One region of the Ochrobactrum sp. PL_is483 genome, then DNA from elsewhere that is predicted to be linked to it. Evidence: riboswitches for the same ligand, from Rfam matches in the RefSeq annotation. Region 1 holds a riboswitch; the other holds the start of a gene.
The links. Region 1 has a riboswitch for cobalamin ahead of AC0TNJ_RS17885 (CbtB domain-containing protein). Riboswitches for the same ligand answer to the same signal wherever they lie in the genome.
Positions count from the first base shown of each region.

Region 1 (5,357 bases):
TTTCATGGTCCGACTAGAGCATAAGAGCAAGATGCTGCCAACGTTCCAGTGGAATAATGTTGCTCACATCTGTAATAAACTGATGCGCATTTTTGCATAGACGCGTACCGGTCGGGGTCCCGTTGCCAGCGGGATCAGATTAAGCTACGCAGCAGTCCATGGCACGCGCAATCATGTTTCAGGGAACCGGTTCAGACGTTGGCAAGAGTGTTCTTGTCGCCGGGCTTTGCCGCCTTGCGCGCAATCGTGGACTGAAGGTACGCCCGTTCAAGCCGCAGAACATGTCAAACAATGCCGCTGTCAGCGATGACGGGGGTGAGATCGGTCGTGCTCAATGGCTGCAGGCGCTGGCTTGTGGCGTGCCGTCCTCGGTGCATATGAATCCGGTTCTGCTGAAGCCGCAGACGGATATGGGCAGCCAGGTTATTGTTCAGGGTCAGATGCGGGGCGAAGCGCGTGGGCGTTATTATCAGGAGTTGAAACCGCAGCTCATGGCTGCGGTCATGGAATCATTCGCCCGAGTCAGCGAATGCGCAGATATTGTGCTGGTGGAAGGTGCGGGGTCGCCCGCTGAAATCAACCTTCGCGCGGGCGACATTGCCAATATGGGATTTGCGACACAGGCTGGTGTCCCTGTTGTTCTCGTCGGTGATATAGACAGAGGCGGCGTGATTGCCTCTCTGGTCGGCACCCACACGATTTTGCCGGAAGAAGACCGCGCCATGGTTCGCGGTTTTCTGATCAACAAGTTCCGGGGCGATATTTCGCTTTTCGATGACGGTCTTGAAGCAATCACGCGGTTTACCGGCTGGCGCTCATTTGGAGTGGTTCCGTGGATGAACGCGGTATCGCGGTTGCCCGCCGAGGATTCGGTCGTTCTTGAGCGGGCTGCGCGTGGAGACAAAAAGGCGCTTGTCGTCGCAGTACCGATGTTGCCGCGTATCGCCAATTTCGATGATCTCGATCCGCTAAAGGCAGAACCAGATGTGGAAGTGGTTATGGTGCCGCCAGGTTCCAGTCTGCCTGCGGATGCGGGACTTGTGGTGCTGCCAGGCACAAAATCTACGATAGCCGACATGCAGGCGTTACGGGATAATGGCTGGGATCAGCAATTGTCTGCCCATGTGAAGCGGGGTGGTCATGTGTTGGGCATTTGCGGCGGGTTCCAGATGCTTGGCCGCCACATTAGCGACCCTGCCGGTATTGAGGGGGATACGCGGGGCATCGATGGTCTCGGGTTCCTCGATATTGAAACAGTTATGGAGCCTGAAAAAGTGGTCCGCAATGTGCGGGCGACTTCGCTTCTTCATAATACTCTGCTTGAAGGTTATGAAATTCATATCGGTCGCACGACCGGGCCAGATATGACACGGTCGTTCGCCCGAATTGGCGAGCATGATGATGGAGCCATATCGCCGGACGGACGCATCATGGGGACTTATCTGCATGGCGTGTTCAATGCGGACGAATTTCGTCGGAAATTTCTGCACAGTCTCGGGGTGCATGGCAGTTCAGTGAACTATCGAGCTGGAGTCGAGGCTGCACTGGATGAACTGGCCGAAGGACTGGAAGCGTGTCTCAACATCAATGCGCTGTTTGACTTGAAATAAGGTCTCCAATTGTCGGCTGCGATTGACGCCGATAGGGGGAAAGCCTAGTGTCCAAAGTCATGCAACAGGTCTTTGTCGGGACGAATCCCGGCGATACCAAAAGGGAATGCGACGGACGGACCCATTCCGGGCGTCTTTATCGCAGCCGACCCCGCGACTGTAGAGCGGAGAGGGAAGAAGCAAACCGGGCAACCGGTAACCACTGGAGGCTGAGAGCTTCTGGGAAGGTCGCTTCGATCCCCACGACCCGCGAGCCAGGAGACCTGCCTGTTGCGTGAGGGCATTGAGCCCGAGCCCCATGGGAGGTTTTTCCCTGCTGCCTGCACGGAGGTTGTCATGGCTGCACGAACTCAAGATTCTGTTTCCAACATACTCGCAATGCCGCTCGCTGCCCGACTGAGCACAGCTGTCGCTTCACTGCTCCTCGGCGCGTTCCTGATTTACGGCGTAGGGCTTGCCCATTCCGACACGCTGCACGATTCGGCACATGACACGCGCCATTCCTATGGTTTTCCCTGTCACTGAGCAGTTTGACATCTTTCGGAATTGAAGTTGAACAAGGCTCGATGGCGCACGGCTAGAGCATTTCCCGTTTTGATTGAATCATTGGAAATGTTCTATCTGTTTGGTTTTATGCGTGTCTTGTTCCGAAAACCGTATTGAGGGACAGAAATGTTGATCCGTTATTTGTTGGCGACACTCGCCGCCGGTCTTCTGGCCGGGCTGCTGGTCACGCCTGTTATGTATCTGAAAACAGTGCCTTTGATCCTGCAGGCCGAAACCTACGAAGAGGCTGGTGATGGCCACAGCCATGGCGAGACGGAAGCTGCGCCTCACGATCATGGTGCCGCTCCTGCAGATGCTGAAGAAGAAGGAGCGGAGTTGCCGTTTGGACGGCTGGGCAATACGATTCTTGCCAATCTCGTGGCCGGGGCCGGTTTTGCTCTGCTGCTTGGCGGGCTAGCCCTGCTTGTCGGACGTCGCATCACGGTGCAGAATGGTATCTATTGGGGTGTTGCGGGTTTCTTCACAGTCGCATTTCTGCCTGCGTTGGGACTGTCGCCAGAATTGCCGGCAATGCCTGCGGCGGACCTGGTCGAACGCCAGCTCTGGTGGACTACAACCGTGGTGCTGAGCGGCCTCGGTATCTATCTCATCGCTTTGCGTCAGGAAACCTTGGCGAAGATATCGGGGCTGGTGCTGATCATGGCGCCGCATCTTTATGGTGCTCCGCATCCAGAGGATATTTCGTCGCCTGTTCCCTCGCTGCTTGCTTCGCAATACGCGGTCGCTTCGCTGGCGACGAACCTTTTCATGTGGGCGGTGATTGGTCTCGCGCTTGGCTGGTTCATCCACCACTATGCATCGTCCGAGATTGGAGGCTGACGAAAATGGCTTCGCCCGGAAAACTGGTTTTGGTTCTTGGCGGAGCCCGTTCGGGTAAGTCGTCTTATGCCGAGAAAATGATCGAATCCTCGGGGCTCAAGCCGCTTTATCTGGCAACAGGGCGCGCCTTCGATGAGGAAATGGAAAACCGCATTGCCATTCATCGCGACCGGCGTGGTTCCGAATGGCAGACTGTGGAAGAGCCGCTTGATCTCGTCGGCGCACTCACATCGCATGCTGCCGCCGACCGGTTCGTGCTGGTCGATTGCCTGACCCTGTGGCTGACCAATTTGATGATGGCCGAACGCGATATAGCGACAGAGACGGCAAATCTGGTCGCGATGCTGCCAAACCTCGCCGGGCCTATCGTTTTGGTTTCAAACGAGGTGGGACTTGGCATCGTGCCGGAAAATCGCATGGCACGGGAATTTCGCGATCATGCAGGCTTTCTGCACCAGGCAGTGGCTGCGATCGTGGACGAAGTTTATTTCATGGCGGCAGGGCTGCCGCTCAAGATGAAGGGATAAATCAATGCAGGGACAAAAAATTCCCGCAACCGTTATCACGGGTTTTCTCGGATCGGGCAAAACGACGATGATCCGCAACCTGTTGGAAAACGCCAATGGAAAACGCATTGCATTAATCATCAACGAGTTTGGCGATCTCGGTGTCGATGGCGGTATTCTGAAAGGCTGCGGTATCGAGACATGCCGCGAGGAAGATGTGATCGAGCTCAACAATGGCTGCATCTGCTGCACTGTTGCCGATGATTTCATCCCGACAATGACCAAGCTTCTTGATCGTGCTGATCGCCCTGACCATATCGTGATCGAAACTTCCGGCCTTGCCTTGCCGCAGCCGCTGGTCGCGGCCTTCAACTGGCCGGAAATCAAGACGCAGGTGACGGTCGATGGCGTGGTCACGGTGATCGATGCGGCAGCTGTTGCAGAGGGACGTTTTGCCGATGATCATGACAAGGTTGATGCACAGCGGGCAGCAGATGAATCTCTTGATCATGAAAGCCCCTTGGAGGAACTTTTTGAGGATCAGATTCACGCCGCTGACCTTATTGTTCTCAACAAGGCCGATCTGATCGATGCCTCCAGGCTGGACAGCGTTAAGGCGGATGTGGCCGAACGTTCGTCGCGCCGGGTGAACATGGTTCCTGCAAGCTTTGGCAAGCTTGGAGCCGATGTTCTGCTGGGCCTCGGTGTCGGCACCGAAGACGACATCGCTAACCGCAAGTCGCATCATGAAATCCATCATGCGGATGGACATGAACACGATCATGATGAGTTCGAGAGTTTTGTCGTCGAAACGGGTTCTGTCGCCGATCCCAAACTATTCACGGAAAAGCTAAAAGCGGTCATCGCGGAACATGACATTCTTCGTCTGAAGGGCTTTGTCGATGTGCCTGGAAAGCCGATGCGTCTGGTGGTGCAGGCGGTCGGCCCCCGCATTGAGCATTATTTCGACCGTCCATGGGGCAAGGATGAAACGCGCTCCACGCGACTGGTTGTCATCGGATTGCACGATATTGACGAAGCAGCGATTGCCCAAGCGGTGAAAGACGCCGCCTGATGCATCTCCTGCTTGCCCAGAAAGGAACAATCAGCGACGGCAATGAGGCCGTCGATCTCGGCCAGACACCGGGAGACATATTGTTCCTTTCCGCCGCCGATACAGAACTGGCCAGTCTGGCGCAGGCGCACAAGCTTGCGCCTGCGCTGCCAAGCTTGCGGCTGGTCAATTTCCTGAGCCTCACCCATCCGATGTCCGTTGATGCTTATGTGGAGCGCACCGCGCGGCACGCAAAGCTGATCGTGGTGCGCATCATTGGGGGCGAGACTTACTGGCCTTACGGGCTGGAAGCTCTGCATGCCTGCGCGGTCAATCAGGGTATCAAGATTGCGGTATTGCCGGGAGACGATAAGCCGGATCTTGGGCTGGACCGTTTTTCGACGATCTCCGTCCAAGAACGAAATGAACTCTGGCAGTATCTGATCGAAGGCGGGGCGGCGAATACGGGGGCATTTCTTCACTACTGCGCTGCACTGATTGCGGGTTCCGAGAAGCCGGAGAGTGCCGCACCTCTGCTGAAGGCCGGTCTGTGGTGGCCGGGAGAGCATGTCGCGTCGCTGGACAGCATCCGCACGCAGTGGGGCGATGCAAAGGCACCTGTGGCTGGCATCATTTTTTATCGGGCGCTGGTGCAAAGCGGACAGACGCAACCCGTCGATGCGCTGATCGCTTCGTTGCGGGCCAAGGGCCTCAATCCGCTTCCAATATTCGTTTCGAGCCTCAAGGATCGATTGTCCGCAGCCGTTGTCGACGGTCTGTTCGAGGATTGTCCGCCAGATA
Region 1 covers NZ_JBVPGS010000039.1:196,894-202,250, forward strand. Annotated here, with positions in the region: gene AC0TNJ_RS17880 (cobyric acid synthase) at 159-1,610, shown strand; cobalamin riboswitch at 1,660-1,895, shown strand; gene AC0TNJ_RS17885 (CbtB domain-containing protein) at 1,947-2,135, shown strand; gene AC0TNJ_RS17890 (CbtA family protein) at 2,283-2,996, shown strand; gene cobU (bifunctional adenosylcobinamide kinase/adenosylcobinamide-phosphate guanylyltransferase) at 3,002-3,523, shown strand; gene cobW (cobalamin biosynthesis protein CobW) at 3,528-4,577, shown strand; gene cobN (cobaltochelatase subunit CobN) at 4,577-5,357, shown strand, end outside.

Region 2 (5,357 bases), on a different contig from region 1:
AGTCCTCATCCGTCGCCATCTGGCTCAGCAATTCGCCCTTGCCGCGCTGGCGCATGATCATCGGCACGACGACGGCGGCAATCGCCAGGGCGATCAGCACAATCGATACCCAGGAATGCACCAGAGCCATCGGGTTGCCCTGGCTGATCTGCAACGCCTGACGCAGGCTTTTCTCGGCCATCGGTCCGAGGATGAGGCCAACCACCACCGGCGCGATGGGATATGAGAAGCGCCGCAGCACATAGCCCAGCACGCCGAATGCCAGAAGCAGGCCAAGCTCGAACGACACCGGCAGGCCGAACAGCATCGAGGTGGAGGCATTCGCGCCGATGGTTCCAAGAGTGGCGAAAACCAGAATGCCTGCATAGAGCCAGTGCCGCGGGATCGTGAGCATCTTCACCCACAGGCCGATCAGCGGCAGGTTGAGAACCAGCAGCATCAGGTTGGCGACGAGAAGGCTTGCCACCAGGCCCCACACCAGCGTGGCATTGGTCACGAAGAGAAGAGGGCCGGGTTGCAGGCCGAACTGCTGGAAACCGGCAAGCATGATTGCCGCCGTCGCAGTGGTAGGCAGGCCGAGCGTCAGAAGCGGCACGAGGGTTCCGGCTGCCGAGGCGTTATTGGCCGCTTCCGGTCCCGCCACGCCTTCGATGGCGCCCTTGCCGAATTCTTCCGGATGTTTCGAGAACTGCCGTTCCGCCGAATAGGAAAGGAAGCTCGACACATCGGCGCCGCCTGCTGGCATGGCCCCGATCGGAAAGCCGATGGCGGTGCCGCGCAGCCACGGCATCCACGAGCGTTTCCAGTCATTCCTGGTCATCCAGACGGAACCCTTGACGGCGATGACCTCATCTTCAGGGCCGAGCTTCTTCGACACGACCGCCAGCGTTTCGCCGATGGCGAACAGCGCAACCGCAAGTGTCGTGACATTGATGCCGTCCAGCAGGTTTGGGGTCCCCATGACGAGACGCGCCTGACCGGTCAGCTGGTCGATGCCGATCAGTCCGAGCGCAAGGCCGATGAACAGCGAGGTCAGGCCGCGCAGCGTGGAATCGCCGAAGGCCGCTGAAACCGTCATGAAGGCGAGCAGCATCAGCGCGAAATACTCGGATGGACCGAAGGACAAGGCGAATTTCACGACCCACGGCGCCACGAAGGCAAGCGCCAGCGTGGCGATCAGGCCCGCGATGAACGAGCCGATGGCAGCTGTTGCAAGTGCGGGGCCGCCGCGCCCGGCGCGGGCCATCTTGTTGCCCTCCAGCGCGGTGACGATGGAGGCGCTTTCGCCCGGCGTGTTGAGCAGGATCGACGTGGTCGAGCCGCCATACATGCCGCCGTAATAAATGCCCGCGAACATGATGAGCGAGCCGGAAGGGTCGAGCTTGTAGGTGACGGGCAGCAGCAGCGCGACGGTGAGTGCCGGGCCGATTCCGGGCAGCACGCCGACAGCTGTGCCAAGCGTAACGCCGATCAGCGCATAAAGAAGGTTCGACGGTTCAAGCGCCACCAGAAGTCCGTTGGCGAGAAGTGCGACAGTATCCATGAAAGCGCTCCGTCCCTAAACGAATTGTTCAAGCCAGCCGGACGGCAGCGACAGCTGCAGGCCGCGCGCAAAGATGAACCAGATCACGAAGGCGAAGACGAAGCCGACGGGAACGCTGATCCAGAATTTGCGATAGCCGAAGCCGCGTGCGGTGGCTGCGAAAAGCAGGCCGGTAGACAGGGAAAAGCCGACGGTCTTCATCGTCAGCATCTGGATGGCAAGACCGCCGATGATCCAGGCCATCGGGGCGATTTCCTGATGCTCACGCTCGGGAAAGTCGCCGCGAAGCGCCTCGAAAACGGTCCAGATCGCAAGGCCGAACAATCCGGCTGCGACAACATAGGGAACGGTTTTCGGACCGACCGGCGAATAGCTCGTCACATCGTTTCCATAGGTTGTCGACCAGGCGATGGCGATGGCGACAGCTGCAAGAACAAGGGCGATGACAAGAGCGGCGAAATCTGGCGCCGCCCTTTCGGGGCGGCGCGCTTCCTGCTGGTCTGATCCTGTCATTTGACGAGGCCGATTTCCTTGAGGATGGTTTCAGTTGCGGCAACGTCCTTGGCAAGCTGCTCCTTGAACGCCGGACCGGCTAGATAGGTATTCGCCCAGCCCTTGTCCTTGAGTGCCTTCTGCCAGGATTCCGACTTCACCATCTTCTCGATATCGGCATTGATGGCGGCTTCCTGTTCGGCAGTGATGCCGGGAGCCGCACCCACCATGCGCCAGTTCTGGATCGAAACGTCCACGCCGCCTTCCTTGAAGGTCGGGGCATCGATGCCTTCCACGCGCTCGTCGCTGGAAATGCCGATGATGCGCAGCGTGCCTGCCTTGATCTGGGCTTCGAACTCGCCGTAGCCGGAAATGCCGACAGTCACCTGATTGCCGAGAATGGCCGCAAGCGCTTCGCCGCCGCCGGAGAACGCGATGTAGTTGACCTTGGTGGGGTCGACGCCTGCTGCCTTGGCAAAAAGGCCAGCGGTGATGTGGTCGGTGCCGCCGGCAGAACCGCCGCCCCACGAAACGGAGCCCGGATCAGCCTTCAGCTTCGCGGCAAGGTCACCGAGGTTCTGGATGTCGGAAGAAGCCGGTACGACGATGGCTTCATATTCGCCCGTAAGACGCGCAATCGGCGTGATGGCGTCGAGCGTGACCGGCGATTTGTTGGTCAGGATAGCGCCGACCATGACATAGCCGCCAACGATGAGCTGGCTCGGATCACCCTTGTTCTGGTTCACGAACTGCGCGAGGCCGATGGTGCCGCCAGCGCCCGGAACGTTGATGACCTGCACGCTGCCGGAAATCTTTTCGTCCTGAAGCGCGCTCTGCATCGTGCGCGCCGTCTGGTCCCAGCCGCCGCCCGGAGCGGCAGGCGCGAGCACCTTGTAGTCTTCCGCGGAAGCAGAGCCTGCCATAGCCAACGCCGCCACCGACGTCAGGGCCAGAATGAATCTACGCATATGTCCTCCCAAATGGAATATATGCCGCCCTTCGGCGGACCTCCCCAAGTCCCGCTCCTCTAGCGGGAGCAAACTACATGGAGATTAGCGAAAACAAATTCAATAGGCCAGCATATGCGACAATAGTTTGGCCGCTATTTCAGCAACGCACCTGAAAACGGCACGCCAAAATAGCCGACGGGATGCGCTTGACGGCGACGCCAGGCCGACGTAATAGTATAACGACGGTTCCCCGACCGAGAGCGAAGGGGATTAATAGGGAACACGGTGAGGACGACCCGAAAAGGGGCCAAGACCGTGGCTGCCCCCGCAACTGTAAGCGGATTGCCGTTCATCCTCGTGACGTTGAAAGCGTCATGCCACTGTGCCGGAGAAGCGCGGGAAGGCAGATGAACAGCAGATATTCGTGAGCCAGGAGACCTGCCGTCTAGTGTTGTCCATTGTCACGGGCGGGGATGCCCGGAGCAGGAGCCGGTTATGACAGATTTCCGCGTCGCAGGACGCATTCTTCCATCGTCATCGCATGATTTCGACATGTCCCCGGATATGCCTGTCCGCCTTCCGCGCCGGATTTTTTCCGTCGCCTGACAGGACTTTCTTCTCTCAGTTACATCGGGGATATCCATGAAAATTTTCGGCAAAATGCCGTTTCATCTCGTTATTTGTGCGGCCACATTTCTCGCTGGCGGCTCGGCTGCACAGGCGGCGGAAACGCACTATCCGCTGACGTTGAAAAATTGCGGCCGCGAGGTCACGTTCAAACAGGCGCCCACCCGTGCCGTCGCTGTCGGCCAGAGCAGCGCGGAGATTCTCTACAGCCTTGGTCTGGGCGACAAGCTTGTCGGGACCGCTGTCTGGTTCGGCCCTGTTCTCAAGGGCTTCGAGGAGGTCAATGCCAAGGTAAAGCGGCTCGCCGATAACGATCCGAGCTTTGAAAGCGTTCTGGCGGAAAAGCCGGAAATCGTGACGGCTGATTTCCAATGGCATGTCGGCCCGACGGGTATTGTGGCGAAGCCCGAACAGTTCGAGGAACTGGGCATTCCGGCTTACACATCACCGTCCGATTGTGTCGGCAAGGACAATTCCGGTGGCGGCGACGGCGTTCGCACGGCAGCGTTCAAGATGGACATCGTCTATCAGGAAATCACCGAACTGGCGGAAATCTTCAATGTGCAGGATCGCGGCCAGAAACTCGTCGCCGACCTGAAGGCCCGTGAAGCGGCGGCTCGCAAGAAGATTGCTTCCGCTGATGGAAAACTGTCGGCCGTCGTCTGGTTTTCGAGCGCGCAGGTCGATGCTGACCCTTACGTCGCGGGCAAGTTCGGCGCGCCCGCCTATATTCTATCAGCGCTCGGCATCAGGAATGTGATCGACAGCGAAGAAGAGTGGCCAACGGTCGGATGGGAAACGATTGCGAAATCGAACCCGTCGATGATTGTGGCCGCGAAGCTGGATCGCCGCCGCTACCCGGCTGACGACATCGCCGTCAAGCACCAGTTCCTCGACAGTGATGCGGTCACGAAGCTGATGCCTGCGGTGAAGGACAAGCATGTCTTCGACATGGATGCGCAATCGATGAGCACTTCGCTTCGCGTGATCGAAGGCATCGAGACACTCGCCGCCGATATTGCAAACTCGGATTTGAACAAGTGACGGCGCGGGCAGCGACAGCGGGCTTCAAGCAAAAGGGGAGGGCACGCTCCGGCGTGCTCTTTCTGGCCTTTTCTCTTGTCCTCCTGCTTTTTGCCCTTTGGCTCGGTGCCGCGATAGGCGAAACGGCGATTCCGCTCGATGTGGTTGCGAAAACCGTGGCCAACCGGCTGTGGAACGCCGGATATGCGCTTGAGCCCATCGATGAAGGGATTGTCTGGAGCTATCGCCTCAGCCGTGCAGTCATCGCTGCATGTTGCGGCGCGTCGCTCGCAATATCCGGCGTCATCTTGCAGTCGCTGCTCCGAAATTCGCTTGCCGATCCTTATATTCTAGGCATTTCGGCTGGCGCTTCGACCGGGGCGGTCAGCGTTGCCATTCTTGGCGTCGGAGCTGGCGTGCTGACGCTGTCGCTGGGTGCGTTTATCGGGGCGATTATTGCTTTCGGCCTCGTGTCCCTGCTGGCGCTGCGGGCCGGACGCGGCAGCAGCGCAATCATTCTCGCCGGGATTGCCGGTTCGCAGCTTTTCAATGCGCTGACCTCGTTCATTGTCACCAAGGCCGCAAATGCTGAACAGGCACGCGGCATCATGTTCTGGCTTTTGGGCAACCTTTCCGGCGTGCGCTGGCCGGACGTCACACTTGCCCTGCCTGCCTGCCTGATCGGCCTTGTCATCTGCCTGTGGCATGCGCGTGCGCTCGAT
Region 2 covers NZ_JBVPGS010000040.1:727,893-733,249, reverse strand. Annotated here, with positions in the region: gene AC0TNJ_RS21800 (tripartite tricarboxylate transporter permease) at 1-1,543, opposite strand, end outside; gene AC0TNJ_RS21795 (tripartite tricarboxylate transporter TctB family protein) at 1,559-2,056, opposite strand; gene AC0TNJ_RS21790 (Bug family tripartite tricarboxylate transporter substrate binding protein) at 2,053-3,003, opposite strand; cobalamin riboswitch at 3,212-3,445, shown strand; gene AC0TNJ_RS21785 (ABC transporter substrate-binding protein) at 3,628-4,656, shown strand; gene AC0TNJ_RS21780 (FecCD family ABC transporter permease) at 4,653-5,357, shown strand, end outside.
Region 2: another riboswitch for cobalamin. It lies ahead of AC0TNJ_RS21785 (ABC transporter substrate-binding protein); the one in region 1 lies ahead of AC0TNJ_RS17885 (CbtB domain-containing protein).